3 regions of the Isoptericola sp. NPDC056605 genome follow, and region 3 is predicted to be linked to each of the others. Evidence: riboswitches for the same ligand, from Rfam matches in the RefSeq annotation. Region 3 holds a riboswitch; each other region holds the start of a gene.

The links. A riboswitch is a leader RNA that binds a small molecule or an ion and turns the genes downstream of it on or off. The one in region 3 is predicted to bind S-adenosylmethionine.
Region 1: it holds a riboswitch for S-adenosylmethionine, as region 3 does, so the genes downstream of both, ACFQ8Y_RS06095 (LLM class flavin-dependent oxidoreductase) here and ACFQ8Y_RS16100 (aminotransferase class V-fold PLP-dependent enzyme) in region 3, are expected to answer to the same signal.
Region 2: it holds a riboswitch for S-adenosylmethionine, as region 3 does, so the genes downstream of both, ACFQ8Y_RS05995 (O-acetylhomoserine aminocarboxypropyltransferase/cysteine synthase family protein) here and ACFQ8Y_RS16100 (aminotransferase class V-fold PLP-dependent enzyme) in region 3, are expected to answer to the same signal.

Annotation. Positions count from the first base shown of each region.
Region 1 covers NZ_JBHTVT010000004.1:112,057-121,803, reverse strand. Annotated here, with positions in the region: gene ACFQ8Y_RS06105 (LacI family DNA-binding transcriptional regulator) at 1-174, shown strand, start outside; gene ACFQ8Y_RS06100 (GTP pyrophosphokinase family protein) at 209-937, opposite strand; SAM riboswitch class IV at 1,196-1,309, shown strand; gene ACFQ8Y_RS06095 (LLM class flavin-dependent oxidoreductase) at 1,678-2,937, shown strand; gene ACFQ8Y_RS06090 (DUF1684 domain-containing protein) at 3,032-3,964, shown strand; gene ACFQ8Y_RS06085 (amino acid ABC transporter permease) at 3,961-5,025, shown strand; gene ACFQ8Y_RS06080 (amino acid ABC transporter ATP-binding protein) at 5,022-5,882, shown strand; gene ACFQ8Y_RS06075 (ABC transporter substrate-binding protein) at 5,960-6,994, shown strand; gene ACFQ8Y_RS06070 (nitroreductase family protein) at 7,057-8,049, shown strand; gene ACFQ8Y_RS06065 (LLM class flavin-dependent oxidoreductase) at 8,151-9,350, shown strand; gene ACFQ8Y_RS06060 (rhodanese-like domain-containing protein) at 9,382-9,747, shown strand, end outside.
Region 2 covers NZ_JBHTVT010000004.1:91,085-100,831, forward strand. Annotated here, with positions in the region: gene ACFQ8Y_RS05965 (nuclear transport factor 2 family protein) at 1-230, shown strand, start outside; gene ACFQ8Y_RS05970 (aldo/keto reductase) at 262-1,281, opposite strand; gene ACFQ8Y_RS05975 (gamma carbonic anhydrase family protein) at 1,393-1,911, opposite strand; gene ACFQ8Y_RS05980 (NtaA/DmoA family FMN-dependent monooxygenase) at 1,931-3,322, opposite strand; gene ACFQ8Y_RS05985 (LLM class flavin-dependent oxidoreductase) at 3,404-4,645, opposite strand; gene ACFQ8Y_RS05990 (LLM class flavin-dependent oxidoreductase) at 4,836-6,155, opposite strand; gene ACFQ8Y_RS05995 (O-acetylhomoserine aminocarboxypropyltransferase/cysteine synthase family protein) at 6,152-7,480, opposite strand; SAM riboswitch class IV at 7,495-7,608, opposite strand; gene ACFQ8Y_RS06000 (GNAT family N-acetyltransferase) at 7,695-8,162, opposite strand; gene ACFQ8Y_RS06005 (M20/M25/M40 family metallo-hydrolase) at 8,270-9,694, opposite strand; gene ACFQ8Y_RS06010 (dipeptide ABC transporter ATP-binding protein) at 9,691-9,747, opposite strand, start outside.
Region 3 covers NZ_JBHTVT010000016.1:68,241-77,987, forward strand. Annotated here, with positions in the region: gene ACFQ8Y_RS16080 (amidase) at 1-673, shown strand, start outside; gene ACFQ8Y_RS16085 (MerR family transcriptional regulator) at 674-1,081, opposite strand; gene ACFQ8Y_RS16090 (NAD(P)-dependent oxidoreductase) at 1,131-2,027, shown strand; gene ACFQ8Y_RS16095 (CsbD family protein) at 2,138-2,311, shown strand; gene ACFQ8Y_RS16100 (aminotransferase class V-fold PLP-dependent enzyme) at 2,385-3,827, opposite strand; SAM riboswitch class IV at 3,862-3,978, opposite strand; gene ACFQ8Y_RS16105 (RNA polymerase sigma factor) at 4,065-4,745, shown strand; gene ACFQ8Y_RS16110 (protein kinase) at 4,745-5,929, shown strand; gene ACFQ8Y_RS16115 (hypothetical protein) at 6,033-6,569, shown strand; gene ACFQ8Y_RS16120 (hypothetical protein) at 6,589-6,759, opposite strand; gene ACFQ8Y_RS16125 (rhodanese-like domain-containing protein) at 7,026-7,502, shown strand; gene ACFQ8Y_RS16130 (O-succinylhomoserine sulfhydrylase) at 7,499-8,764, shown strand; gene ACFQ8Y_RS16135 (hypothetical protein) at 8,819-9,304, shown strand; gene ACFQ8Y_RS16140 (class I SAM-dependent methyltransferase) at 9,377-9,747, shown strand, end outside.

The sequences.
Region 1 (9,747 bases), on a different contig from region 3:
TGGGACTCCGCCGTCCCGCTGTCGACCGTCCGGCAGCCGGGGGAGGCCGTCGGTCGGGAGGCGGTGAAGCTCCTGCTGGAGGAGCTGGTGACGGGCGCCGAGGCCCACCGGCACCGGCTCGTGACGTGCGAGCCGCAGCTCGTGGTGCGCGCGAGCACGGCCGGGCCCGGCTGACCGCCGCGGGGCAGTCGTCGGGCCAGTCGTCGGGTCAGTCGTCGCGGGTGGTGCGCAGCGTCAGCCGCTCCGCCCGAGCCGCGCCCCAGAAGTTGTGGAAGATCTCCTCGGGGCTGAGCAGGGAGTCGCGGCGCTCGACCGGCTCGTCGGCGCCGGCGATCGCCTTGACCTCCTCGTGGATACGTTCCATCGAGCTGTCGAGCGACGCGGCGACGTCCGCGGCGAGCTTGAGGGAGTCGGTGAGGTGGCGCGGCACGTCCCGCTCGTACTTGTAGTAGATCTTGTGCTCCAGGCTGGCCCAGAAGTCCATGGCGATGGTGCGCAGCTGGATCTCGACGATCACGTGCTCCACGCGGTCGGAGAGGTAGACCGGCACCTGCACGATGAGGTGCAGCGACTTGTACCCGTTCGCCTTGGGGTGCGCGATGTAGTCCCGCTCCTCCAGGACGGTGAGGTCGGCCTGGTTCGTGAGCATGTCCCGCACCTTGTAGAGGTCCGAGACGAAGCTGCACGTGACGCGCACGCCGGCGACGTCGAACATCTGCTCGCGCACGCCCTCGGGAGTCAGCGGGATGCCCTTGCGGCGGCACTTGGCGACGATCGACTCGAGCGACTTGAGGCGCGAGCCCACGTGCTCGACGGGGTTGTAGTTCTGCATGTGCCGGAACTCGTCGCGCAGGATCGAGATCTTGGTCATGACCTCGTCGATCCCGAACTTGTACGTCAGCACCAGGCGTCGCAGGTCGTCGACGAGCGCCCTGATCTCGGCGGCGTCGGGGGAGCGGTGCTCCGCGTCGTGTGCGGCGTGCTGCCCTGGGTCGTGCCTCGCGTCCTGGCTCACGCGTCCCACGGTAGACGGGATTCCTGCGTGACCGAGTATCCGATAAATCCGGTCGGATCGGTTCAGTATCCGAGACGTGCGGGGGGAACCGTTGACACCCCCCTGTCGGGCACCTACGTTCCTGCGCACCGGGTCGGACGACCGCGGCGCCGTGAGGCGGCGCGTCCGGCCGTCCCGGGTGGTCACGAGCTCCGACGCGAAGCCCCGGCTGGTCGGACGGCAACCCCCAGCGCGGGTGGGTGCCCCGGGTGAGGACCAGGCCGGCCGTCGCCGACGGTACGGCAACACGCGAACCCCGCCCCGGCGGGGAGCAGGAGAGGACGAGCATGCACCGCGACGCGATCAGCACGCGCCCCCTGTCGTCCCGGACCCGGCACGTGCCGTCCGCCTCGCCGATGTCCATGCCGACGGCCATGTCGATGTCCGTGCCGATGTCCACCCCGGCGTGGTGTCGACGCCGCTGATCGCGGCCTGAGCGTCCGCCGCCTCGCGGCGGACGCCCTCCTCGACGGCCCGGCTCCTGCCGGGCCCGGCCGCAGACGGCCCTCGCCCGCCGCTCCTGGCGGGCCTTCCTCCCCTGCCCTCCCGGCGGCGGTGCGCACCCGCGGGTCCACGACCCGCGCCCGAGCGCGCCCGCCCGCCGCGCCCCGATCGGAGCCGACGTGCCGTACTCCCCGACCACCACGCCCGCGCTGCCCACCACGCCCGGCACCACCCCGTCCCCCCTCGTCGTCGGTGTGGACCTCACGGCGGCCGGCGCCCGCCCCGGCGTCCACCGGGCGCGCGGCATCGTGCAGCCCCGGTCGTTCGACGGCGAGCGCTTCGTCCAGCTCGTGCGCACCGCCGACGACGGTGGCCTCGACCTCGTCACCCTCGACGAGGGCTTCCTGCTGCACCCGGGGCGGCGGCAGGTGACCGGGCGGCTCGACGCCGCCGTCGCCGCCGCGCGGGTGGCGCCGCACACGAGGCGCACCGGGCTGGTCGCCGCCGTCGACACCGCGCACGTGGACCCGGCGCACGTCGCCCAGGCCGTCGCCCGCGTCGACCAGGCGAGCTCCGGCCGGGCCGGGTGGCAGGTCGGCCTCCCCGCCGGCGCCGTCGTGCAGGACGACGCCTGGGCGGCGCAGGCCCGCGGCGTCGCCGCGCAGGTCGTGCGGCACTGGGACGGGCTCGCGACCGGGGCCGCGGGTGACGCCGCCGGCGCCGTCGCCGTGGACGACGAAGGACGCTTCCGCGTGGACCACGACGGCATCCGGTTCGCGGTGCGCCGGCACCGTCCGGCCGAGGGCCAGGCCGCCGACGCCCACCGAGGGGGCGGGACGCGGCAGGGCCGGCCGCCCGTCGTCGTCTCCGTCCGGAGCGAGGCCGCGATCGACCTCGCCGCCCGGACGGCGGACGTCGCCCGCGTGGCCGCCACCGCGCCGGCGCGCGCCATCCACCTGCGCACCCGGCTGCGCGACGCGGCCGAGGCCGCCGGCCGCGACCCCGACACGCTGCGCGTGCTCACCGAGGCCTACGTCGTGCTGGCCGAGGACCGGGCCAGCGCGCAGGCGCGGCTCGAGCTGGTCGAGGCCCTGGAGGGCCCGGAGATCTCCGGCGGGCTGCTGGTGGTGGCGGGGACCCCCGACGACCTCGCCGAGACCATCGTCGACTGGCGGGACGCCGGCGCGTCCGACGGGTTCCTGCTGCGGCCCTCGTCGCTCGGCCCCGACCTGGACGCCCTCGTCGACGGCGTGCTCCCGCGGCTCGTGCGCGACGGCGTGCGGGCGGTGGCGTCCCCGGCGCCGCGCACGCTCCGCGCGACGCTCGGGCTGCCCGACGTCGACCCGGCAGCCACGGCCGTCGCCGCCCCCGCTCCCGCGCACTCCCGGCCGCGGGCCCGCGCGGGCCGCGCCGCCGACCCCCGGCTGGTGCGCGCGTGACCGCCCGACCCGACGCGCGCCGCGTCGCCCCCGCCGCCCGCGTCGTCGGAGCCCACCGCGACGCTGCTCGTCCTCTCGTGACCGGAGGTCCCCGATGACCGTCACCGACGCACCGCGCGTCCGCCTCTCCGACCCTGCCGCCGACCCCGCCGCCGACCCCGCCGCGGAGCGACGCGCGCGCCGGCGGGCCGACCGCGAGCGAGACCTCGCCGCGCCCCACGGCTGGCTGAGCCTGGCCGGCTACCACTGGCTCCCGTCGCGACCGGAGCCGCTGCCCGGCGTGCCCGGGCTGTGGCTGGCGGACGACGCCGGCGCGCACCTGCGTCCGGGGGAGGCGGACGGCCCCCGGGTGCAGGGCCCCGAGGTCGCGGACGGCGCGTACGACGGCGACGTCCCCGAGGGCGGCAGCGTCGTCCTGGGCACGTTCCTGCCCGCCGGGCGCGAGCCCGTCGACGGTGCAGGCGGTGCCGACGGCGCCCGGCAGGACGCCGACGGGGTCGCGGCGGGCGAGACGGCCGCGGTGGCGATCGAGCTGGTGCGGCGCACCGGCCGCCTCGCGATCCGGCTGCGCGACCCGCACGCCCGCACCCGCCTCGACTTCGCCGGGGTGCCGGCCTTCGACCACGACCCGTCGTGGCAGGTGGAGGCGCCCGTCCGGCTCTACGAGACTCCGCGCGACCTGGTGGTCGGTGCCGCCCGCCCCGGCCTGGTGCACCGGCTGCAGGCGGTCGGCGAGCTGGACCTGACCCGTGGCGACCGGACCGTCACCCTCGTGCTCACCGGAGGGCCGGGCGGCGCGCCGACGCTGCTGTTCAGCGACGAGGCCCCCGGCGTCGCGCCCTGGCGGGTGGCGCGCCCCGAGCTCTCCGGGTCCCTGACCCCGGGCGGCGCGGGCGTGGCACGGCTCGACCTGAACGACGCCGTCAACCTCCCGTACGCCTTCAGCGACCACGGCACGTGCCCTGCCCCGCCGCCGGGGAACCACGTACCGTTCGCCGTCACCGCGGGGGAGAGGGCGCCGCGATGACCGCCGTCAGGACCGCGGGCGCACCCGCCCCGGCGCTCCCGTCGCCCGCGCCGGACGCCGGGGACTCCCCGTACTCGCACCTGCGCATCGTCCCCGCCCGTCACCCCGGCCGGTGGGTCGCGACCGCCGGCGTGGCCGTGCTGCTCGCGATGGTCGTCAGCTCGCTGCTCACCAACGACCGGTGGGAGTGGGACGTCGTCGCGCAGTACCTCACCTGGCCCTCGATCCTGTCCGGCGCCTGGGCGACCATCCGGCTCACGGCCGCGGCGTCGGTGGTCGGGTTCGCGCTGGGCACGGTGCTGGCGCTCATGCGCCTGTCGCGCTCGCCCCTGCTCGTCGGGGTCTCGTGGGCGTACACGTGGGTGTTCCGGTCCGTGCCGCTGCTGCTGCAGCTGCTGCTCTGGTACAACCTCGCCTACCTGTACCCGCACCTGAGCCTCGGCGTCCCCTTCGGCCCGGAGTTCCTCTGGTTCGACACCCTCGGCGTCATCGACAAGTTCGGCGCCGCCATCCTGGGCCTGGGGCTCTCGCAGGCCGCGTACTCCGCCGAGATCGTGCGCGCCGGCATCCTCAGCGTCGACCAGGGGCAGCAGGAGGCCGCCGCCTCGCTCGGCATCCCGCGCCGCCGCCAGGTGACCCGCATCGTGCTGCCGCAGGCGATGCGCTCGATCGTCCCGACGGCGGTGAACGAGGTGATCGGGCTGCTCAAGGGCACCTCGATCGTCTACGTCCTGGCGTACGGCGAGCTGTTCTACATCGCGTCCGTCATCTACGGCCGCAACGGCAAGGTCGTGCCGCTGCTCATCGTCGCGGCGATCTGGTACCTGGTCCTCACCACGCTGATCACGATCGTCCAGTACTACGTGGAGCGGCACTACGCGAAGGGCGCCGTGCGCACCCTGCCGCCCACCCCGCTGCAGCGGCTGCGCTGGTCGTCCGCCGTGACCGCGGCCCGTCTGACCGGTCGTCCGGTGCCCCCGCACGTGCCGCCGGCGTTCGCGGCCCGCGCGCGGGTCGGCGTCCTCACCCGCACCGCCCGCACCTCGGGAGGCCCCGCATGACCGCCACCACGACCCGCACCACGACCCGCACCACGACCCGCACGACGACGCCCACGACGGCGCCGGACAATGCCGCGGGACGCGTCGAGGTGCACGGCCTCCACAAGAGCTTCGGCACCCTCGAGGTGCTCCGGGACGTGGACCTCACCTTCGAGCCGGGCACCGTGACCGTCGTCCTCGGGCCGTCGGGCTCGGGCAAGTCCACGCTGCTGCGCGCGATCAACCACCTCGAGAAGGTCGACGCCGGCTTCGTCACGGTGGACGGCGACCTCGTCGGCTACCGCCGTCGGCACGCGCGACGCGGTGGCCGCCGGGGCGAGGTGCTGCAGGAGCTCAAGGAGCGGGAGATCCTCGGGCAGCGCACCCGTATCGGGTTCGTCTTCCAGAGCTTCAACCTGTTCCCGCACCTCACCGTGCTGGAGAACGTCGTCGAGGCGCCGCTGTCGGCGCAGCGCCGCCCCCGTGCCGAGGTGGAGGCCGAGGCGCGCGAGCTCCTCGCCCGCGTCGGGCTCGCCGACAAGGCGGACGCGCGGCCCCGCCAGCTGTCCGGCGGACAGCAGCAGCGCGTCGCGATCGCCCGCGCCCTCGCGCTGCGGCCCCGCGTGCTCCTCTTCGACGAACCCACGTCCGCCCTCGACCCCGAGCTGGTCGGCGAGGTGCTCGAGGTCATCAAGGACGTGGCGAGCACCGGCACCACCCTCGTCGTCGTCACCCACGAGATCGGCTTCGCCCGCGAGGTCGCCGACAACGTCGTCTTCATGGACGGCGGCGTCGTCGTCGAGCAGGGGCCGCCCGACCAGCTGCTCTCCCGCCCGCGTCACGGCCGCACGCGCGCGTTCCTCGACAAGGTCCTCTGACCTCCCCGGCGTCCCCGCGCCCTTCCGGCACCACCTCACCCGCGGCCCCGGCCGCCCACCCGTCCCAGGAGACACCCATGACCGCACCGACCCGTCGAGCCCGCGCGCTCGCCCTGCTCGCCACCGTCCCCCTGCTGGCCCTCACGGCGTGCGCCGGCGTGAGCACCTCCGCGCCCGAGGCCGCCGGCACCGACGACGGCGTCGAGGCGCCCGCCGGCACCAGCTCCGAGGGCGCGGCCGCCGCCGGGCTCGAGGTCAGCACCAGCCCCGACCAGGACCGCATCAGGTCCACCGAGTCGGCCGAGGCCGTCGGCCTGCTGCCCGACGCGTTCGCGGACAAGGACGACTTCGTCGTCGCCGTCAGCGCCGGCGCGGCACCGCCGCTCGGCTTCTTCGCCGACGACGACAAGACCCCGATCGGCAACGAGACCGACATCGCGCAGCTCGTCGCCGACGGCCTCGGCAAGGACCTCCGCCTCGAGGTCAAGGCCTGGGCCGACTGGCCCCTGGCGCTGCAGTCGGGCGACGTCGACGCCGTCATCTCCAACGTCACCGTGACCGAGGAGCGCAAGGAGACGATCGACTTCTCCTCCTACCGCAACGACGAGCTGGGCTGGCTGACCAAGGCCGGCTCCGACGTCTCCGAGATCACCGAGCGGAAGGACGTCGCGGGCCTGCGGGTGGGCGTCGGCTCGGGCACCAACCAGGAGAAGATCCTGCTCGAGTGGAACGACCAGAACGTGGCCGAGGGTCTCGAGCCCATCGCCGGCGGGCAGCCGGAGTACTACGAGCAGCTCTCCGACGTCCTGCTCGCCCTGAAGTCCGGCCGCCTCGACGTCTACGTCGGCCCCAACGCGTCCCTCGCGTACCAGGCCAAGATCTCGCCCGACGAGCTCGCCGTCGTCGGCACGCTCAACGGCGGCTGGCCCGACACCGCGCAGATCGCCGTCGCCACCAAGAAGGGCAACGACCTCGCGCCCGCCGTCACCGCGGCCCTGCAGCAGGCCTTCGACGACGGCACCTACTCCCAGGTGCTCGAGCGCTGGGGCCTGGAGACCGAGGCCGTCGAGAAGCCCGAGACCAACCCGCCGGGCCTGCCCAAGACGGAGTGACGGCACCGGCCGTCCGCACGCCCGACCCGTCCCCTGACCCGTCCCCGAATCGAGGAGTGCCCGTGACCGAGAACACCACGCCGTCCGCCGTCGCGGTCCCGCGACCCCCGGGCAGGCCCCGCCCCGCCCGTCCCGCGACGCCGCGGGTGGCCGCGGACCTGCGGGAGCTGCAGGCCCGCGCGCGGGTCGCCGCCCGCTACGGTGTGCGACCCGAGGACGCGGACGACGCCGCGCCCGGCGTCGCCTCGGCCCTCACGAGGGCGCTCGCCACGTCGCACGGCGCAGCGCGCCCCGGTGCGCCGGCCGGCGGCCCGGCGGCCCTCGACGTCCAGCTGGGTCATCGCTCCGTCCGGGCGTTCCTGCCGGGGCCGCTGGAGCCGTGGGTGCTGCCCACCGTCGTCGCGGCGGCGCAGTCCGCGCCGTCGTCGTCGAACCTGCAGCTGTGGAGCGTCGTCGCGGTCACCGACCGCGACCGCCTCGCGAGGGTGGCCGCGCTCGCCGGGCACCAGGAGCACGTGCGCGACGCGCCGCTGCTGCTCGTGTGGGTGGCCGACGTGGCCCGCGCCCGGGAGCTGGGCGCGCAGGACGGCGTCGAGCTCGAGGCCGCGGGCTACCTCGAGACGACGGTCGTCGCCTTCCTCGACGCCGCGCTCGCCGCGCAGAACGCGGTGGTGGCCGCCGAGTCGCTCGGCCTCGGCACCGTGTACGTCGGCGCGGTCCGGAACCACCCCGAGGACCTCGCCGCCGAGCTCGGCCTGCCGCCCGGGGCGGTCGCCGTCGTCGGGCTGGCCGTCGGGCACCCCGACCCCGACCATGCCCCGCGCGTCAAGCCGCGCCTGCCCCAGGACGCCGTCCTGCACCGCGAGACCTACGACGAAGGGCGAGTCGCGCACGTCGCCGACTACGCGCCGCGCATCGACGCGTTCTACCGCGACGAGCGGCTCGACGGGTCGTGGTCGCGGCGGGTCGTCGACCGGCTGCGCGGCGGCGGCTCGCTCAAGGGCCGCGAGCGCCTGCGCGAGGCCCTCACGGCCCTCGGCCTGCCGTCGCGCTGACCGTCCGCGCGCACCACGCACGACCCGCACGACACCGCACGACACCGCTCGACACCGCTCGACCCGCACGACGCCGCACCACCCGCGACCTGGAGACCACCATGACCGACCCCGCCGCGACCCCGACCAGCAGGGTGCCCCTGTCCGTCCTCGACCTCGCGCTCGTGCCCGAGGGCCGCACCGGGGCGCAGGCGGTGCGCGACGCCGTCGACCTCGCCGTCGACCTCGACCGGCTCGGCTACCGCCGGGTCTGGTACGCCGAGCACCACCTGTCGCCCGGGGTCGGCTCCGCCTCGCCCGCGGTGCTCGCGGCCGCCGTCGCCGCCCGCACCGAGCGCATCCGCGTGGGCTCGGGCGCGGTGCTGCTGAGCACCACGAGCCCCCTCGTCGCCGCCGAGCAGTTCGGCACCGTCGCCGCCCTGCACCCGGGGCGGGTGGACCTCGGCCTGGGCCGGGCGTTCACGCCGCCGCAGGGCGGCCGCGCCACGCGTCCGGCCCCGGCAGCGGCCGCGGCAGGCGGGCCGCGGGTCGTCGACGGGCTGTACGTGCCCCCGGCCCCGCCGACCGCGGGGGACTCCGTGCTGCGCGAGCGGGCGCTCGCCCAGGCCGCGGTGGTGGGGGCCTCGCGCACGCCGGCGAGCTTCCGGGCCGAGGTCGAGCTCGTGCTCGGGCTGCGGGCGGGTACCTACACCGACGACGGCGGGCGCCGGTACGTGTCACCGCCGGTGCAGGACGCCGCCTTCGACCTGTGGGTGCTCGCGTCCTCCGGCGGCGAGAGCGCCCGGGTGGCGGGGGAGCTCGGCCTGCCCCTGGCGGCGAACTACCACGTGAGCCCGTCGAACACCCTCGAGACCGTCGCCGCGTACCGGGCGGCCTTCCGGCCGGGGGTCCTCGCCGAGCCGTACGTCGTCGTCTCCGCGGACGTGCTCGTCGCCGACACCACCGAACGCGCCCGCGAGCTCGCGGCGCCGTTCGCCGACTGGGTGCTCTCCATCCGCCGCGGGACGGACGGCGCGATCGCCTACCCCCGCCCCGCCGACGCCACGCCCTGGGCGGAGCGACCCGAGGCGGAGCGCGCGGTGGTCGCCGACCGGGTGGACACGCGCGTCGTCGGCGACCCGGCGACCGTCGTGGACCGCCTGGAGACGCTGGCCCGCGTCACCGGGGCCGACGAGCTGCTCGTCACCACCGCCACGCACGACCCCGCCGACCGGCAGCGGTCGTTCGCGCTGCTGGCCCAGGCGTGGGGCGCCACCGAGGGCGAGGCGCCCCGCGTGCCCGCCCTGGCCACCTCGCACTGACCTCGTACCGACCACCCTCGAGGAGGACCTCATGACCACGTCCGAGACCACCACGTCCGAGACCACCACGCCCGACCCGACGACCGGCACGACGCCCGCGAAGGACGCGGCGACGGCCCCGCCTCCGCAGGACGCCCGCGCGGCCGGCGCCCGCGTCGAGCGCGGTGCCCTGCTGGTCGACGTGCGGTCGGCGCGCGGCCGCGCCGCCGCCGGCGACATCCCCGGGGCCACGCTCGTCGACCGCGACGACCTGGACGCCCTCTTCGGCCCGGCCGGCGCGCCCGCGGTCTCGCTCGACACCCCGGTCGTCGTCGTGTGCGGGTCGGTGAACGGCTCCGGGCCGGTCGCCGCCGCTCTGGCGGCCCGCGGCTACACCGACGTCACGCACGTCGACGGC
Region 2 (9,747 bases), on a different contig from region 3:
TCGAGAGCTACCGCTCCGGCTTCCTGCAGATCACCCGCCTGGAGGAGGAGTCGCTCGAAGTCCAGGAGGACGTCGCGAGCGGGACGACCCGGCTGGTCGCCGCCGTGGACGCGATCCAGGGCGGCACCGCCGTGTCCGCGCGGTTGGTCTACACGCGCCTCTGGGTGCGTGCCGACGAGGGGTGGCGGGTGCTGGCTGCCACGCTCGCGCCCGCCGCCGAGCCGGCCTGACCGGCCCGGCGGCCGCTCGGGCCTGCAGCGCTCAGGCCTCCAGCAGGTCGGGCTGCGGGTGCCGCACACCCTGCACGGCGCCGCGCGGGATGGCGGCGGAGATCGCCGCCAGGTCGTCGGGCCCCAGGTCGAGCGACGCGGCGGCGACGTTCTGCTCCAGGTAGCGCAGGCGCTTGGTGCCGGGGATGGGCACGATGTCCTCGCCCTGCGCGAGCAGCCACGCGAGGGCGAGCTGTGCGGTGGTGACCTCCCGGGCGGCGGCGAGGTCCTCCAGCGCCCGCACCAGGGCGCGGTTGTGCTCGAAGGCCTCCCCGGCGTAGCGGGCGTGCTTGCGGCGCACGTCGTCGGCGGCCAGGTCGGTCACCTGGTCGACCGTGCCGGTGAGGATGCCGCGCCCGAGCGGGGAGAAGGGCACGAACCCGATGCCGAGCTCGCGCAGCGCGGGCAGGACGGCGTCCTCGGGGTCGCGCGTCCAGAGCGAGTACTCGCTCTGCACGGCGGTGACCGGGTGCACGGCGTGCGCGCGGCGCACCGTGTCCGCGCCCGCCTCGGAGAGCCCGATCGCGCGGACCTTGCCCGCCGCGACCAGCTCGGCGAGCGCGCCGACGGTCTCCTCCACCGGCACCTGCGGGTCCACCCGGTGCAGGTAGTACAGGTCGAGGTGGTCCGTGCCGAGCCGGGCGAGCGACCGGTCGATCGCGGCGCGCACGTACTCCGGGCGCCCGTCGACGGGGCGACCGTCGGGATGCTTCCCGAGCCCGAACTTCGACGCCAGCACGATCCGGTCGCGCTGCGGGCCGAGCACCCGCCCGATGAGCTCCTCGTTGCGACCGGCGCCGTACACGTCCGCCGTGTCGATCAGCGTGACGCCGAGCTCGAGGGTGCGGCGCAGCACGGCCTCGGCCTCCGCGGCGTCGGCCGGGCCGTAGGAGTCGGCCACCGACATGCCGCCGAAGCCGACGGCCGAGACGGTGAGGGCGTGGGCGCCGGCGCCCAGGGTGCGGGTCGGCAGTGCGCGCGTGGGCAGGGTGCCCGTGGAGGGTGTCGTCATGCGCGCAGCCGACCACCCCCGCGGCGGCCCCGCAAGGCCGGCGGCGCGCCTCTCGGATGCTGGACGCCCGGCCCCGCCGATGGGCGTCGCCGCCGGTGTCAGCCGGCGGTGTCAGCCGATCGAGCGGCGGTGCCGCTCGGCCAGCTCCTGGTACTCGATCGCGTTGCGGCGCACGCGCTCGGCGCCCTCGGCGTCGAGCGGCCCGCGGTCCTTGGCGGGGACGCCCACGGCGAGGTGCCCGGCGGGGATCTCCTGCCCCTCGCGCACCAGCGCCCCGGCGGCCACGAACGCGCCCTCGCCCACGACGGCGTGGTTCAGCAGCGTGGCGCCCATGCCGACCAGGCTGCCGTCCCCGACGGTCGCGCCGTGGATGATCGCGCCGTGCCCCACGCCCACCCCGGCGCCGATGGTCGCGGGCACGCCGGTGTCCGTGTGCACCACGCAGTTGTCCTGGATGTTCGACCCCTCCCCGAGCACGATCGCGTCCATGTCGCCGCGCAGCACGGCGCCGTAGAACACGCTGGCGCGCGGCCCGATGCGCACGCGACCGATGATCGTCGCCGTCGGGGCGACCCACGCCGTGGGGTCGATCTCGGGGGTGTGGCCGTCGAAGGGGAGCACCGTCGCCATGACCCGGACCCTACCGTCGTCACACGCCGGCGGCCGTCACCTCCGCCCGGGCGGAGTCTGCGCGCACGGGCGCGGGCAGCCCCAGGTTGTCCCGCAGGGTCGAGCCCGAGTACTCGGTGCGCAGCGACCCCCGCTCCTGCAGCAGCGGGACCACGCGGTCGACGAACTCGTCGAGCCCGGTGGGGACCAGGTGCGAACCGAGCACGAACCCGTCCGACCCGTCGCGCTGCACGAAGTCGTCGAGGGCGTCGGCGACCTGCGCGGGCGTGCCGACGAAGCTGCCGCGCGTGAACTCCTCGATCGCCGTCTGCCGCAGCGAGAGCCCCTCGGCCTGCGCCCGCGCCCGCAGGCGGGCGACCGTGGCGGGCCGGTCGGCGTGGATGAGCGCCCGCCCCGCGATGAACGGGGGCGCGTCCACGAGGGGCTCGACGTCGGGCAGCGGGCCCTCGGGGTCGTACCCCGACAGGTCGCGGTTCCAGATCTGCTCCAGCAGGATCTGCGCCGTCCGGCCCGGCACCTGCTCCTCGCGCACCCACCGGGACCTCTCGCGGGCCTCGGCCTCGGTGTCCCCCAGCACGAAGGACGCGCTGGGCAGGATCTTCAGGTGGTCGGGGTTGCGCCCGAGCCGCGCCGCCCGCGCCTTGACGTCCACGTAGTACTCCCGCGCCTCCTCGAACCTGCCGTACGGCGAGAAGATCGCGTCGGAACCGGCCGCGGCGAAGTCCCGCCCCTGCGGGGACACCCCGGCCTGCAGGATCACGGGGTGGCCCTGCGGCGGCCGCGGGACCCCGAACCGTCCCGCCACGTCGAACTGGGGGCCGGAGTGCCGGAAGGCGCCGGCGCCGCGCGGGGCGAACACGCCGGCCTCCTTGTCGATCACGAGGTCGTCGTCGGCCCAGGAGTCCCACAGCTCGCGCACGGTGGCCAGCGTCTCGGCCGCGCGCTCGTAGCGCTCGGAGCGGTCGAGGAAGCCGCCGCGCCGGAAGTTGGCCCCCGTGAAGGCGTCGAAGCTCGTCACGACGTTCCACGCCGCGCGCCCGCCCGAGAGGTGGTCCAGTGAGGCCAGCTGGCGGGCCAGCTCGTACGGCTCGTTGAACGTCGAGTTGATCGTGCCGGCGAGGCCCAGGTGGTCCGTCACGGCAGCGAGGGAGGCCAGCACGGTGAACGTGTCGGGGCGCCCGACGACGTCCTGGTCGAAGACCTCGCCGTCGCGCTCGCGCAGGGCGAGCCCCTCGGCGAGGAAGAAGAAGTCGAAGCGCCCCCGCTCGGCGGTGCGCGCCGTGTGCTCGAACGACGAGAAGTCGATCTGGCTGCCCGCCTCGGGCAGGTGCCACAGGGTGTGGTGGTTCACGCCGCCCAGGTAGGCGCCGAGGATGATCTGCTTGCGGGGCTTGTTCTCGGGGATGCTCATGGTCGGGTCCTCTCGGTCGGCGGTGTCACGGTCGGCGGTGTCACGGTCGGCGATGCCACGGTCGGCGCTGCCAGGGCCGTCTCAGACGGCGGCGAAGCGGTTCGGGACGTCCGCGGGCAGGCCCAGCAGCCCGCGCAGGGTGGCGCCGTCGGCGTCGTAGGAGGTGCGCGCGAGCCCACGGCGCCGCAGCTCGGGCAGCAGGTCGGCGGTGATCGCGTCCAGGTCGTCGGGCAGGACGGCGGGCCGCAGCCGGACGCCGTCGTACCCGAGCCGCACCCACGCCTCCACGACGTCGGCGACCTCGGCCGCGCTGCCCACGACGACGCGCACGTCGGTGACCCACGGCCCGCCGGCACGGTCGTCCAGGCGCGCGAGGCGGTCCGCGCCGCGCTCCCCCGGGGTGTCCAGCACGACGGCGAGGTCCGCGACCACACGCAGCGGCTCCCCGGTGCGCCCGACGCGCTCCTCGGCCGCGCGCACGTCGGCGAGCACGGCCGGGGCGCCGGCGTCGTCCGCGGGCGTGACGAACACGACGTCGCCCGCCCGGGCGGCCGCCTCGTACGGGATCGCGGCGTGCGCGAGCAGGGTCACGACGGGCTGGCCCTGCGGCGGGCGCGGCGTGATCGACGGCCCGCGCACCGAGAACCAGGGCGTCTCGGCGTCGACCCGGTGCACCTTGTCGCGGTCGATGAACCGGCGCGTCGCGGCGTCGCGGATCTCGGCGTCGTCCTCCCACGAGTCCCACAGCGCGCGCACGGTGTCGACGACGGCGACGGCCTCGTCGAACAGGTCGGCCACGTGCTCGGCTCCGCGCACCGCGAGGAAGTCCTCGAACGCGACCTCGGGCACCTCGCGACGGCCGGTCAGGGCCGCGTCGGCGGCGACCGCCGACACCCGCACCTGCCAACCCGCGCGCCCGCGGCTCGTGTGGTCGAGCGTGGCGAGCGCCTTGGAGACGTGGAACGGCTCGGTGTGCGTGGTGGTGACCACGGGGACGAGGCCGACGTGCCGGGTGGCGGGTGCGACCCGCGCGGCGACCAGCTCGGCGTCGAGCCGCACCCGCACGCGATCGACGCGCTCCCCGTCCGGGTCGTCGTACGGCACCGTCGGCAGGCCGAAGCTGTCCTCGAAGGTCACGAGGTCGACGAGGCCCGCCTCGGCACGCCGGGCGAGGTCCACCCAGTAGTGGGGGTCGGTCAGGGCCTCGGGGCGGGCCGCCGGCTCCCGCCACGCGGCCGGGTGCCAGCCCGCGCCGTCGAGGGCGACGGCGACGACCGGTCGCACGGCCGACGGGATGCTGTTCGGGGTGGTGGTGCTCGACATGTGCTGCTCCTCGAAGTCTGCGTCGATGTCCGTGCCGCCGCGGGGCCCGGGGCCCCGGGGCGATGACGGCCGGTCCCGGTGTCGGGAACCTAGGTCCGCGGCGCGCGGCGCCCCAGGGTTCCGGCCGAGCGTCTCTTCAGGTGAGACGGTCGGCCCGGCAGGCCGGCGGCGGACGCCCCGGCCGCCACGGTCAGAAGCTGCGGAGGTTGGCGCGCAGGCCACCCTCGGCGTGCTCGGTGCGCAGGATCCCCCGGCGGCGCAGGATCGGCACCAGCACGTCGAGCGTGCGGTGCACGGTGACCGGGTGCAGGTCGCCCCACAGCAGCACGCCGTCGTTGCCCCACTCGCCGAGCTCCTCGATCAGGTCGGCGAGCTCGTCGGCCGTGCCGACCCACCCGCTGCGGTCGGCGATCCGCCCGGCCCGCGCGAACGCGGTGAGCAGGGCGCGCAGCGGCGTCGTCGCGACGTCGTGGTCCCCCACGAGCCGCCGCACCGACCCGTGCGACACGTGCTCGCCGAACGTCCCCGGCGGCAGCGGCGCGTCCAGGTCGAGGGCGGTGAGGTCCGTCTCCAGGTCGCTCGACTGCTGCTCGGCGACCCGGAGCAGGGTCGCCTCGTCCGGGCGCGCCGACGCAGCGACCACCCGGTCCGCCTCCTCGGGGCTGGACACCAGCACGGGCTTGATCGCGAAGAGCACCTTGACGTCCTCGGGCGCCCGCCCCGCGTCGCGGGCCGCGGCGTGCACCTTCGCCCGGTAGGCGCGCACGCCCTCCTGGGTCAGCGGGGCCAGCGCGAGCTGCACGTCGCTGTTGGCCCCGGCGAACCCGAGGCCCCGGGCCGACCCGCCGGGCGAGACGATCGCGGGCTCGTCCCCGTCCGGGAACGGGATCGCGTTCAGCGGCCCGTCGAACGCGTAGTGCTCGCCGCGGTGACGCACCGGCCGCAGCCGCGACCCGTCGGCGTACCGGCCGGTCACCGGGTCCGCGACGAGCGCGCCGTCGTCCCAGCTGCGCCACAGGTCGCGCACCCCCGCCAGCCACTCCTCGGCCCGGTCGTACGCGGCGTCGTGGGACAGCGGTGGCGCGTCGGAGAAGTGCCGCGCGCTGCCGACGTCCGTCACGACGTTGATCCCGAGCCGTCCGCCGGACAGGTGCTGGAGCGACGCGAGCTGCCGCGCGGCGGTGTACGGCAGGACGGCGGCCGGGTTCACGGTCGGCACGACGCCGAGGTGCCGCGTCGCGGCGAACAGGTACGGGGCCAGCAGGAGCGGGTCGTGCTTGGGCCCGCCGAACGCAGCGCGCACCCGCAGGTCGAGCGTCTCGGGCCCGCCGAGGGACGGCGCGTCCTCGATGATCAGCAGGTCGAGCCCGGCCTGGTCCAGCGCCCGCGCGGACTCCTGGTAGAGGTCCGGCCGGGTCCAGTCGTAGCCCCACCCGAGGGAGTCGTGGCCCCAGCCGTGCGGGCCGAAGCCGCGCGCGAGGAACCAGCCGAGGTGCTGCAGCCGGGTCATGCCGCCACCGCCTTGAGGCCGCGCTCGAGGTCGTCCAGGAGGTCGGGCAGGTCCTCGATGCCGACGGACAGGCGCAGCGTGCCCGGGTGGACGCCCTGCGCGGCCTGCTCGGCCGGGGTGCGCAGCACGTGGCTGGTGCTCGCCGGGTGCAGCACGAGGGAGCGCACGTCGCCCACGTGCGTCATGTGCGTGACGATCCCCAGGCCCTCGACGAACCGGCGCGCCGCCGACGCGCCGCCGTGGAGCGTCACCTGCAGGACGGCGCCCTGCCCGTCGGGCAGGTAGCGGCGCGCGAGCCCGTCCGACGGGCTCGAACCGAGGCCCGGGTAGTCCACGTGGTCGACCTCCGGCCGCCCCTCGAGGAACCGCGCGACGGCCAGCGCGTTCGTGCTCTGCCGTGCCACGCGCAACGAGAGCGTCTCGACGCCCTGCCCCACGAGGAACGCGTTGATCGGCGACGGGGTCGGCCCGAACCGCGGCGCGACGCTCTCGCGGAGGTAGGCGATCCGGGCCCGGCCGCCGTGCCGCTCGACGAGGCTCGCCCCGCCGAGCCGCGACGGGGCGACCAGGTGCGGGTACAGCCGGCCCGACGCCTCGGCGTCGAACGTCCCGGCGTCGACCACCACCCCGCCCAGCACCGACCCGTGCCCGGCGAGGAACTTGCTCGCGGAGTGCACCACGACGTCGGCGCCGTGCTCGATCGGTCGCAGCAGGTACGGGGTGGCCAGCGTGTTGTCGACGACGAACGCGAGACCGCGGGCGTGCGCGACCCGCGCGATCGCGGCGAGGTCGTGCACGTCGCCGCGCGCGTTGGGGATCGACTCCAGGAACACGACCCGGGTGTCCGGGGTGATCGCCCGCTCCCACGCGCCGACGTCCGCCGGGTCCGCGACGAAGTCGGTCTCGATCCCGAGGCGGGGCAGGTTCTCCAGGAGCAGCCCCCGCGTGCCCTCGTAGAGGCTGGGCGAGGCGAGCACGCGCTGGCCCGCGCCGACGAGGCCGAGGAGCGTCGTCGTGATCGCCGCCTGGCCCGAGGCGAGGAACAGCGCCTCGGCACCGCCCTCCAGGCGGGCGATCCGGCGCTCGACGGACTCCGTGGTCGGGTTGCCGTGGCGCGTGTACGCGTATCCCTCGCCGGCGCCGAAGTGCGCCTCGGCGTCCTCGTAGCCGGCGAACCGGAACCCCGCCGTGAGATGGATCGGGGTCGCTCGAGGGCTCGCGCTCCCAGGGCCGTCGCCCTCGGAACCCCCGGCGTGGACCTGTGTCGTCGTGAACCCGTGGGGCCGGGTCGGGTCGGTGGGGTGCGTCTCGGTCAGGGTCGTCAACGTCGTCTCCTGGAGAACCGTGCTTACCCCCGCGCGGTCGCGCAGCGGTCAGGTCGCTCCCGGGGCACCCCGTCACGTCGAAGGGTTGCCGGCCAGCCAGCCGGGCCTTGGCACTGGCGCTCGTCACCTGGGGCGCAGGGAAGCCGACGAGGGCGCGGCCGTCAACCCCGGTCCGGCGCGGTCTCGTATGCCGGACCCGCACGTGCTGTCCCGGCTACCGCAGCGACCTGACGAAGCAGACGCTCGACTCGGGCGGGTAGGGCGGGTACGGCGGGATCCGCCGCCACCCCTCGCGCTCGTAGAGCGCGACCGCCTCCGGTTGCAGCACACCGGTCTGCAGCCGCAGCTCGCCGATCCCCCGCTCCCGCGCCGAGCCCTCCACCGCCGTCAACGCCGCGGCCGCCAGGCCGCGCCGCCGGTGGGCGGGGAGCACGAAGAGCCGCTTGACCTCGTACGTCACCGCGTCGGTCGCCGCGTCCGGCGTGCCGAGCCGGCGCAGCGACGCCGTCGCGACAGGCTCGTCGCCGACGAGGGCCAACCAGGTCACGAGGACCTCCTCGGCCGTCGGCACGACCTGGAGGCCGCCGGGCGCGCGCGCCGCGAACAGGCGGGCCCGCTCGGCGCGCAGGGCGGCGTAGCGGGGCGCGAGGTCCGCGTCCATGGCGTCCCGGAGGGCGGCCACGCGGGGGTCGTCCCATCCGGTGGCGACCCATCGCGCCGGTCCCGGCGGGCCGTCCCCGGGAGTCGCGGGGCCGGGGACCCTGGCGGTGGCCGTTCCCATGCCCGCCCTCAGCGCAGGAACGTCGTGACGACGTCGTGCAGCGCGGCGGTGGTGAGCTCGAGGGAGGCGACGTCGACCCGCTCGTCGTTGCCGTGGAAGAGCCCGCGCCAGGTGCCGGGGTCCCAGTCGGCGCTGAGCAGCCCGAAGCCGTAGGCCGGGACGCCGCGGCGCCGGTAGAACCGCCCGTCGGTGCCGCCCGTGCCGAGGGTCGGCACCACGGGGGCGCCCCCGGTGCGGGCCGACACCGTCCGCTCGATGACGCGGTACAGGTCGTTGTCCGTGGGCGACAGGGAGGACTCGCCGAACCGGTCGCCCACGATCTCGACGTGCTCCGCCAGGTCCCCGAGGGTCTCGGTGAGCAGCGCCTCGACGTCGCCGGGCCGGGTGCCCGGCAGGACGCGGATGTCGAGCGTGATCTCGGCCAGGCCCGGGATGACGTTCGGCTTGGACCCGGCGCCGATGACGGTCGGGGCGAGCGTCGTGTGCGTCGTGGCGTGCGCGACCGCGCCGAGGGCGCCGAGCCGCGGGAGCGCGTCGTCGAGCCGCTCCGGGTCGAGCAGGGCGGCGCGCAGGTCGGGCTCCGGCGCCAGCGCGTCCACGTACCGGCGCCAGAGGTCGCCGACGACGACGGGGCCGCGGGCGGCGGCGATGCGCCGCACCACCTCGGCGGCGATGACGATGGCGTTCCGGCTGCCCCACGGGCCGGAGCCGTGCCCGGGCCGGCCGTGCACGCGCAGCAGCCGGCCGGCGCCGCCCTTCTCCCCCACGGCCAGCGTCCGCGCCCCGAGCGGCCCCACGGGCACGCCGCCGGACTCGGTGAGCACGTGGTCGGCCCGCACCAGGTCCCACCGATGGGTGGTGAGCCAGTCGACCCCCCACACGCTGCCGTGCTCCTCGTCCGCGACGGCGGCGAGCAGCAGGTCGCCGCGCGGCGGGCGGCCGGAGGTCGCGAGCGCCCGCGTCACGACGGCGTAGGCCGCCGTGAGCCCGAGCATGTCGATCGCGCCCCGGCCCCAGACCCAGCCGTCGACGAGCTCGGCCCCGAACGGGTCGCGGCTCCAGCCGTCCGGCTCGACGGGGACGACGTCGGTGTGCCCGACCAGGCCGAGGCTCGGCGCCGTCGGGTCGGTGCCGTGCACGCGCGTGACCAGCGACGTGCGCCCGGGCTGCGGCTCCACCCGCTCGAGCTCCAGCCCGGCGCCGTCGAGGAAGTCCGCGATGGTCTCCGCGTTGCGGACCTCCTGGCCCGAGCCCACCGTGCCGTCGTTGACGCACGCGTTGCGGATGAGCGCCCGCAACAGCTCGACCGTCTGGCCCGCGAGCACCTCCTCGGTCGTGAGCCGCCGCCCGCCGCTCGTGGGCGCCGCCGTCGTCGTGGAGGTCGTCGTGGAGGTCGTCGTGGAGGTCGTCGTGGAGGTCGTCGTGGTCGTCATACCGTCTCCAGCCTCTGCACGGCCCGGCGGCCGGGGATGGCCGCGACGAGCTC
Region 3 (9,747 bases):
TGATGGGGGCGAGGACGTGCGGGGCCGGTTCCGGATCGGTGTCGCGACCGACTCCGCCTGGGACGACTTCTACGCGATCACGACGTCGGACGAGGCACGCGCCGCGCTCGACACCGGCGTGGCGACGCTCGCCGGCCTGGGGCACGAGGTCGACCACCTGTCCCTCGAGCCCGACCCGACGTACGGCCCCGCCTTCCGCACCCTGTGGATGGCGGGCGCCTCCGCGGTCCCGCTGGACGACCCCGCACGGCTCGACCGGCTCGAGCCGCTCACCCGGTGGCTCATCGGCCGCGGCCGCCAGGTGCCCGCCCGCGAGCTCGCCGAGGCGCTGCGTGCGCTCACGGCGTTCGAGCGCAGGCTGGTCGCGCAGGTGTCACGGTTCGACGCCGTCGTCACCCCCGCGCTCGCGATGACGCCCCGCCCGCTCGGCTGGTTCGACCCCGAGGACCCCGAGCGCAACTTCGAGCAGCAGTGCCAGTACACGCCGTGGACGTCGATGCTCAACGTGGCGGGGCTGCCGGCGATCACGCTGCCGACCCGCTGGACCGACGACGGGCTGCCGATGGGCGTCCAGCTGATCGGGCGGCCGGGCGGCGAGACGACGCTCCTCGCGCTCGCCGCCCAGCTCGAGGACCGGCTGCGCTGGGCGGACCGGCACCCTCCGGCCTGGTGATCAGGCGGGAACCCTCTCCGCCGTCGCGCCGTCGAGCGGCGGGTAGGTCTCGCCACCCACCCGCTCCGCCGCCGCGATGTACCCGGCCAGGGCCGAGCGCGAGCGGGCGAGCCTCGCCATCTGGTCCTCCAGACGCCGCAGGCGGGAGCGCATCGCGGTCAGGAGCTCGGCACAGCCGGGCAGCTGCGGCTCCTCGCCGACCGCGCACGGCAGGACGTAGGCGATGTCCTCGGACGACAGGCCCGCGTCGAGCAGGTGCCGGATCTGCCGCACCCGCAGCACGGCCCCCTCGTCGAACTCGCGGTAGCCGTTCGAGCGTCGGGCGACGTCCAGCAGGCCCTGGGCCTCGTAGTAGCGCAGCTGGTGCGTCCGCACGCCCGTGCGGCGGCTCAGCTCACCGATCCGCATCCCGCTCCCCCTTGACCTTCACACCGGTATGAACGTCGACGATGCTGCCATGGTCACCAGAACCCACAAGCCGTCGTCCCCCGCCCCCGTCTCCGTCGTCGGACTCGGCCTCATGGGTCGCGCGCTCGCCGGCGCGTTCCTGCGGGCCGGACACCCCACCACCGTGTGGAACCGCACCCCCGCCAGGGCCGACGCGTTGGTGGCGGACGGCGCCCACCTGGCGCCCACGGCGGCCGCGGCGGTCCGTCCCGGCGGCCTGACGATCGTCTGCCTCACCGACGACGCCGCCGTGCGCGAGCTGCTCGGCCACGACGACGTCGACCTCGCCGGCGCCACGCTGGTCAACCTCACGTCCAGCAGCTCCTCGCAGGCCAGGGAGACCGCCCGGTGGGCCGCCCGGCGCGGCGCGCGATACCTCGACGGCGCGATCATGGCCGTGCCGCCCGCGATCGGGACGGCGGACGCGGTCGTCCTGCACAGCGGGCCCCGGACGGACTTCGACGCGCACGCCGCCACCCTCGCCGCGCTCGGCACCGTCACCCACCTCGGCGAGGACCCCGGGCTGGCGTCCCTCTACGACGCGGCCGGCCTCACGATGATGTGGAGCGTCCTCGACGCGTGGCTGCACGGCACCGCCATGCTCCGCACGGCCGGGGTGGACGCCGCCGCCTTCGCCCCGTTCGCCCGGCAGATCGCGGAGGGCGTGGCCGCCTGGCTGCCCGGCTACGCGGAGCAGGTCGACAGCGGCAGGTTCCCGGCGGAGGCCTCGGCCCTCGAGACGGACGCGCGCGCGATGGCGCACCTCGTCGAGGAGAGCGCGGTGCTGGGCGTGAGCACCGAGCTGCCGAGACTGCTCAAGGCCGTGGCCGACCGTGGCGTCGCCGCGGGCCACGGTCACGAGCAGTACCCGGTGCTGATCGAGGAGTTCGGCCGCCCGACGCCCTGACCTGCCGGTCGCCACCCGGAGGACCACGACCTGAGACGTCGGCGTGCGAGCCGGCGGGCACGCGCCTACGGTCGGTGCTCGAGGTCGTTCGTCCGACGGAAGGAGCCCCGATGGGACTGGGAGACAAGGCCAAGCACCTGGCGGAAGAGGCCGAAGGCAAGGCCAAGGAAGCCACGGGCAAGCTCACCGACGACGAGAGCAAAGAGGCCGAGGGCAAGGCCCAGCAGGCCAGCGCGAACCTCAAGCAGGCGGGCGACGACGTCAAGGACGCGTTCAAGGGCTGACCCGCTGACACGACGGGGCGCCACCGCACGGTGGCGCCCCGTCGTCATGTCCGCCCGGGGCAGGGCCGACGGCTCAGAGGTCGTCGGGCAGGCAGCCGAACGCCTCGTCGGCGCCCAGCGCGGCGGTGGCGAGCAGCCCCTCGAGGCCGGAGCCCTCGGGCACGGGGCGCGGGTCGTCGACGACGACCCACAGCCCGTCCACGACGTCGTACTGCGCCTGCGGCCCCTCGGTCACGAGCGAGCGGACGGCGGCGACGAGCCGCTCGACCTCCTCGCCCGCGGTGCCGAGGCCCACCGACGCGCGGACGGCGCCGGCGTCGAAGCCGAGGCGGCCGAGCAGCGGGTGGGCGCAGAACCGGCCGTCGCGCACGCCGATGCCGTGCTCGGCGGACAGGTACGCGGCGACGAGGCCGGGGTCGTATCCGGTGACGGTGAACGTCACGACCCCCACCGGGTCGACGGCGTCGTCCCAGACGTGGACGACCTCGACGCGCTCGATCTCGCCGAGCCCGTCCACGAGCCGGCGCCGCAGGGCGTCCTCGTGCCCGGCCGCGACCCACGGGTCGAGGGCGGCGAGCTCGTCGCACGCGGCCGCGAGCGCCACCGCTCCCACGACGTTGGGCGAGCCGGCCTCGTGCCGGGCGGGGCCCTCGTGCCAGTCGGTCGTGGTGGTGCGCACCCGGCGCACGGCGCCGCCGCCGGCCAGGTACGGGGTGCCGGCGTCGAGCCAGTCGCGCCGGCCGACCAGGGCACCGGCCCCGAACGGCGCGTACGTCTTGTGGCCCGAGAACGCGACGTAGTCGACGCCCGTCTCCGCGAGCGAGAAGCGGCGGTGCGGCACCAGCTGGGCGCCGTCGAGCACGACGCGCGCGCCGGCGCCGTGCGCGGCGGCGACGACGTCGGCCACGGGCAGCGCCTCGCCGGTCACGTTGGACGCGCCGGTGAGCGCCAGGAGGGCGTAGGGGCGGCCCGCGGCAGCGGCCGACCCCAGCTCTTCCTCGATCTCCGCGAGGGTGGCGGCCACGGACGGGCCGCCCGCGACGACGGTCGCGTCGGTGACGCGCTGCCAGGGCAGCAGGTTGGCGTGGTGCTCGATGTCGAGCACGAGGACGCGGCCGGGCTCGCCGGTGGCCGGGTCGGCGGGCACGCAGCCCGCGAGCAGGTTGAGCGAGTCCGTCGTGTTGCGGGTGACGATCGTGAGGTCGTCCTCGCGGGCTCCGACGAACGCGCCGATCGTGCGGCGGGCCGTCTCGTACAGGGCCGTCGAGACCTGCGACAGGTAGCCGGCGCCGCGATGGACGCTGGCGTACAGCGGCAGCACGCGCGCGACCCGGTCGGCCACGGCCTGCAGGGCGGGCGCCGACGCCGCGACGTCGAGGTTGGCGTACGGCAGCTGACGGCCGTCGACGAGCGGCACGAGCGTGTCGCTCCCGACGACGGGCAGCACGGGTGCGACGTCCTGCACGGCGCCGACGCGCACGGCGGGCACCGCAGGCGCGGGGGTGAGCGTGGTCATGCGTGGTCCTCCTCGGTCGTGCCGGGGAGGTGGCTCCCCGCGCTTGCCCGCGCGCCGGACGGCGCAGGGCCAGGTCGTCACCCGGGGCACCCCGCCGCGAGAGGAGGGTTGCCGGCCAGCGAGCCGGGGCTTCGCGCTGGCGCTCTTGACCTGCCGCCCATCGTGCGTGCGCAGCACCACATGGTCAAGCGGAGCCCGCCCCCTTCTCACGATGCGGTCGCGTGAGACGCTGGATGCATGCCCGATCGCACCGTTCCGGCCTCCGGCGCGCCTCCGGGAGGCCCCGTCGGAAGCCCCGTCGGAACCCCGGCCGAGCTGGTCGCCCGCGCCCTCGCCGGCGGCGACCTCCACGCCGCAGGGCTCGCCGCCCGCGCGGCGACCGGGGACGACGCCGCCGACGTCCTCGACCTCGTCGGCGGGCGGGCCGCCGCGGGCTCCGCGCCCGCGACCGAGCTGCTGGTGGAGCTGCTGGACGCGTCCGGCGTCGTCCGGCGCTTCGTGCGCGGCGCCCTGCTCGACGAGGCCGCCGTGGACGACGTCTCCCAGGACGTGCTGGTCTCCGTGGCGACGTCGGTCCGGTCGTTCGCGGGCGGGTCGCGGGTCACCACGTGGGTGCACGGGATCGTGCGCCACCGGGTGGTCGACCACCTGCGTCGGCAGCGCGCCACCGCTCCCCTGCCCGACGACGACGTCGGGCCGTCGGAACGGATGAGCTCCCTCATCGCCACGCGCGCCACCGTGCGCGACGCGCTCGCCGCCCTGCCCGAGCTCTACCGCGAGCCCGTGACGCTGCGCGACATCGAGGGCCTGCCCTACGCGGAGGTGGCCGACCGTCTGGGTCGCAGCGTCGGCACCGTGAAGTCACAGGTCTCGCGCGGCCGCGCGCTCGTGGCCGCGGCCCTCGGGGGCCTGTCCTGATGGCCGCGGCGGCCGCGCCCGAGCCGCTGCTCGGGCGGTACCGGGTGGGCGACGTGATCGGCGTCGGGTCGTTCGCCACCGTGCACCGCGCCGTGGACGAGCGGCTGGACGACGTCGTCGTGGTGAAGGTGCTGGCCGAGAACCACAGCCTCAACCCGGAGGTCCGCGAGCGGTTCATCGCGGAGGGCCGGGCGCTGCGGCGGGTGGCGAGCCCGCACGTCGTCGCCGTGCACGACATCGGCGAGAGCGACCGCCAGCAGCCCTACCTCGTCCTCGAGCTCGCCGACCGCGGCACCCTCGCGGCCCGCGTCGCGGCCCTGCGGGCGGACGGGTGGACGGCGACGCCCGCCGACGTGCTCGCCGTCGCCCGGGGGCTCGCCGCCGCGGTCGAGGCCGTGCACGCCGCACGCCTCGTGCACCGGGACCTCAGCCCCGGCAACGTGCTGCTGCGCACCGGCCCGGAGGGCGCGGTCGAGGGCGTTCCCGCCGCCGTCGTCCGGCCGGACGAGCGCCTCGTCCTGGCCGACCTCGGCATGAGCAAGGACCTGGCCCGCAGCTCCGGGCTGACCGTCGCGGGCGGCACCGAGGGGTTCCGGCCGCCGGAGCAGGACGGCCCCGGCACGGTCGACACCCGCGCCGACCTGTGGGCGATGTCCGCGCTGCTGTCCTGGCTCGTCGACGGCGCCGACCTCCCGCGCTCCCTCGACGCCGCGCTGCGCCGCAGCCTCGCCGACGCCCCCGCCCGGCGGCACCCCGACGCCGCAGCCTGGCTGGCCGACGTCGAGGGGGCGCTCGGCCCGGGCACGACCGGCGGCCCGGACCGCGCGCGACGCCGCCCCGGCGCCGTCGTCGCCGCGGTCACCGCCGCCGTCCTCGGCCTGGGCGCGGGCGCCGGCGTCACGGCCTGGCTCGACCGGCCTCGCGCTGCCGGGGGCGGCGCGAGCGTCGACATCTCCGGGCCCGGGACGGCGACCGTCGGCGAGCCGGTCACCCTCACGGCCGACGTCGCGGGCGCGGAGCACTGGGTGTGGACGCTGCCCACGGGCACCTACGTGGCCGACGACGAGCGCGTGCGGCTCACCGCCAGCAGCACCGGCGCCGCCGAGGTGGTGCTCGAGGCCCGCGCCCCGGACGGGACCGCCCTCACGGCCGTGCACCGGCTGCGGGTCGGCGCCGGGTCCTGACCCGGACGAAGAAATCTCGGTCCGCGTGCAACCTTTCCGCCGCCGCGGACGACTCACGGGGGTCAGCACCGCACGGGGCTGGCACCATCGACCAGGAGAGACCATGCGACACCTTCCCCGCCGACTGACGCCGATCGCCCTCGCGAGCCTCCTCGCCCTGAGCGCGTGCGCGTCCCCGACCCCCGACGCCGAGTTCGACGACCCGGGGACCTCGGCGTCGGACACGACGGCGACGCAGCCCGCCGACGACGCCGCAGGCGCCGACGAGCAGGCCGACGGGACCGAGGAGACCGCCGACGCGCCGGCGGCGAAGGATCCCTCGGCGTACACCGTCCGCTACGCCGACAGCGACAAGACCGTCATCACCCTCGACCGGGCCCAGGTGGAGCAGCTCACCGGCACCGACCTGGCCGCCGGCACCGCCGACTCCCAGGCCGTGCTCGCGGAACCCGGCACCTGGTCGGGTGCGGACACGAAGGAGCACGCCGACGTCATCGTCGACGCCGCGACCCGCGAGTCCGACCGGATCGACCGCGTGCTCACGCAGCAGGCGGACGGCCGCGACGTCGAGCTGCGGCTGTTCGTCAAGCACCACCAGCACGCCCACGTGGCGCACTTCGGCGAGGACGACGACGACTGACCCCCAGGTGTGCCGCGGGTCAGACGCCAGGGCCGTCCCGCCAGCCGAGCACGTTGTCCGCGCCCTGGGGGTAGGGGGCCTCGTGCGGGCGCCCGCCCTCGGGACGCGGCGGCGGCAGGTCGCGCGGACGCTCCAACGGCTCCTTGCGCTCGCGCCGGAACCACCCCTTGATCGTGGCGAGGATTGCCATCGTCCGTCTCCTTCGAGGTGCGGTCGAGCCCGGATCCTGCCGGAGACTTTACCTTCGGCCGCGCCTGGGCACACCGGGGACGCACGGCGTTCGCGTCCCGAGACGGGGTGACCAGCACGCGGACGCCTGTCGTACGATCGCCAGGACCATCCCGAGCGGCCGAGTGACGTGGCACGTCGACGCCGCAGCAACCCGCGGGCCGGTCGCCGGCGACGGCGGCCCGTCCGGACGAGGGTGCTACCGCCACGACCGATGGGAGGACTGCGATGAGCACCCAGATCGATCCCCGCCCCGCCGAGGGCTACGCCGGCGACCTCACCCCGCAGCAGGCGTGGGACCTGCTCGCCGGCGATCCGGACGCCGTCCTCGTCGACGTGCGCACCGAGGGCGAGTGGCGCGCCATCGGCGTGCCGGACACCGCGACCGCCGGGAAGGCCCCGGTCTTCGTCGAGTGGGTGCAGGCGGGCGGGCGCCCGAACGCCGGCTTCCTCGCCGAGCTCGCCGCCGCGGGCGTGACCGCGGACCGCCCCGTCGTCTTCCTGTGCCGCTCCGGCCAGCGCTCGATCGGCGCGGCGCGCCTCGCGACGTCGTCGGGCCTCGGCCCGGCGTACAACGTGCTCGAGGGCTTCGAGGGCGGCCCCGGCTTCGACGGCGTCCGCGACCGCGAGGGCTGGAAGGTGCGCGGCCTGCCGTGGGGCGCGTACGACGCCGCCCGGCAGCAGGACCCGGAGCAGGCCCGATGAGCGGCGTGCAGGTCCCGACCGGCCCTGGCGCCGACCCCACGACCTTCGGCGGCTCGCGCCCGCTGCCCGCCACGGTCCGGCCCGCGACCCTGGCCGTGCGCGGCGGGCACCGTCGGTCGGACTTCCAGGAGATGTCCGAGGGCCTGTTCCTCACCCAGGGGTACACCTACGCCTCGGCGGCGGACGCCGAGGCGGCGTTCGCCGGCGAGCGCTCGCAGTTCCTGTACTCGCGGTACGGCAACCCGACGGTGCACACGTTCGAGGAGCGGCTGCGCCTCATCGAGGGTGCCGAGGCCTGCTACGCCACGGCGTCGGGCATGTCGGCGGTGTTCAACGCCCTCGCCGCGCTGGTCTCCAGCGGTTCGCGCATCGTCTCGGCGCGGGCCCTGTTCGGGTCCACCAACGTCATCTACGACGAGATCTTCGCCAAGTGGGGGGTGCGCGTCGACCTGGTCGACGGGCACGTGACCTCGCAGTGGGAGGAGGCCCTCGCCACGCCGGCAGACGTCGTGTTCTTCGAGTCGCCGTCCAACCCCATGCAGGACCTCGTGGACGTGCGGCGGGTGGCCGAGCTCGCGCACGCCGCCGGCGCCGTCGTCGTGGTGGACAACGTGTTCGCGACGCCGGTGCTGCAGAAGCCGCTCGAGCTCGGTGCCGACGTCGTCGTGTACTCGGCCACCAAGCACATCGACGGCCAGGGGCGCGTGCTCGGCGGCGCGATCCTCGGCACGGAGGAGTTCCTCACCGGGCCGGTGCAGACGTTCGTGCGCAACACCGGCCCGTCGCTGAGCCCGTTCAACGCGTGGGTGCTGCTCAAGGGCCTGGAGACGCTCGACGTGCGCGTGCGAGCCCAGGACGCGGCGGCGCTGCAGGTCGCGACCGCGCTCGAGGAGCTCGACGGAGTGACCGGGGTGCGCTACCCGTTCCTCCCGTCGCACCCGCAGCACGAGCTCGCCAAGGCGCAGCAGTCGGGCGGCGGCACGGTCGTGACGTTCGACCTGGCCGTACCCGAGGGCACGGAGGCGGCCGAGGCGAAGAAGCGCACGTTCGCGTTCCTCGACGCCCTCCAGGTCGTCGACATCTCCAACAACCTCGGCGACGCGAAGTCGATCATCACGCACCCCGCCACGACGACGCACCGCAAGCTCGGCCCCGAGGGCCGCGCCAAGGTCGGCATCGCCGAGACCACCGTGCGGCTGTCGATCGGCCTCGAGGACCCGCGGGACATCGTCGAGGACGTCGAGCAGGCGCTGCACGCCTGACCTCCTGCGACGTGTGCCAGGCTCGTGGCCCGGCACGTTCGACGAGGAGGACCCGTGGGGACGCAGCACGACTTCGACTTCCTGTTCGGCGCGTGGCACGTCCGTCATCGCCGTTGGACCGAGCCCCTGGCCCCGGGGTCGACGACGGGCACCTGGGCCGAGTTCGACACCGAGGCCGTCGCCGGGCCGATCCTCGACGGCCTCGGCAACGCCGACGACACGTCCGGCACGCTGCCCGACGGGTCCCGGTTCAGCGGTCACAGCCTCCGCCTGTACGACCCGTCACGTGACGTGTGGCGGATCTGGTGGGCATCCACGAGCCAGCCCGGTCGGCTGGACCCCCCGGTCGAGGGGACGTTCACGGACGGCGTCGGCACCTTCGTCGGCCCTTTCGAGCACGAGGGCAGGACGATCCTCGCCCGGTTCCGGTGGCTCGACACGGACTCCCCGCGTCCCCGGTGGGAGCAGGACTTCTCCTTCGACGAGGGCCCCACCTGGGAGCCGGTGAACTGGGTCATGACCCACACCCGGATCCGCTGAGACGTCCCGGACGTCCCGCACCCCGCGGAATTCCCTGTGACCGCGCGGCACGGCCCGGCCTACGGTCGATGGGTGCCCGACGCCGTCTTCGCCGACCCCACGCTCGCCCGGCTGTACGACCCGCTCGACCCGGACCGCCGCGACCTCGTCCCGTACCTGACGCTCGCCCACGAGCTGGGCGCGCGCCGCGTGCTCGACGTCGGCTGCGGGACGGGCACGTTCGCGTGCCTGCTCGCGGCGGAGGGGTTCGAGGTCGTCGGGGTGGACCCGGCGGGCGCCTCGCTCGAGGTAGCGCGCGGCAAGCCCGGCGCCGAGCGCGTGCGGTGGCTGCACGGCGACGCCACCACGCTGCCGCCGCTGCAGACGGACCTCGCGACGATGACCGGCAACGTCGCGCAGGTCTTCGGCACCGACGACGCGTGGTCGGCGACACTGCGGGGCGC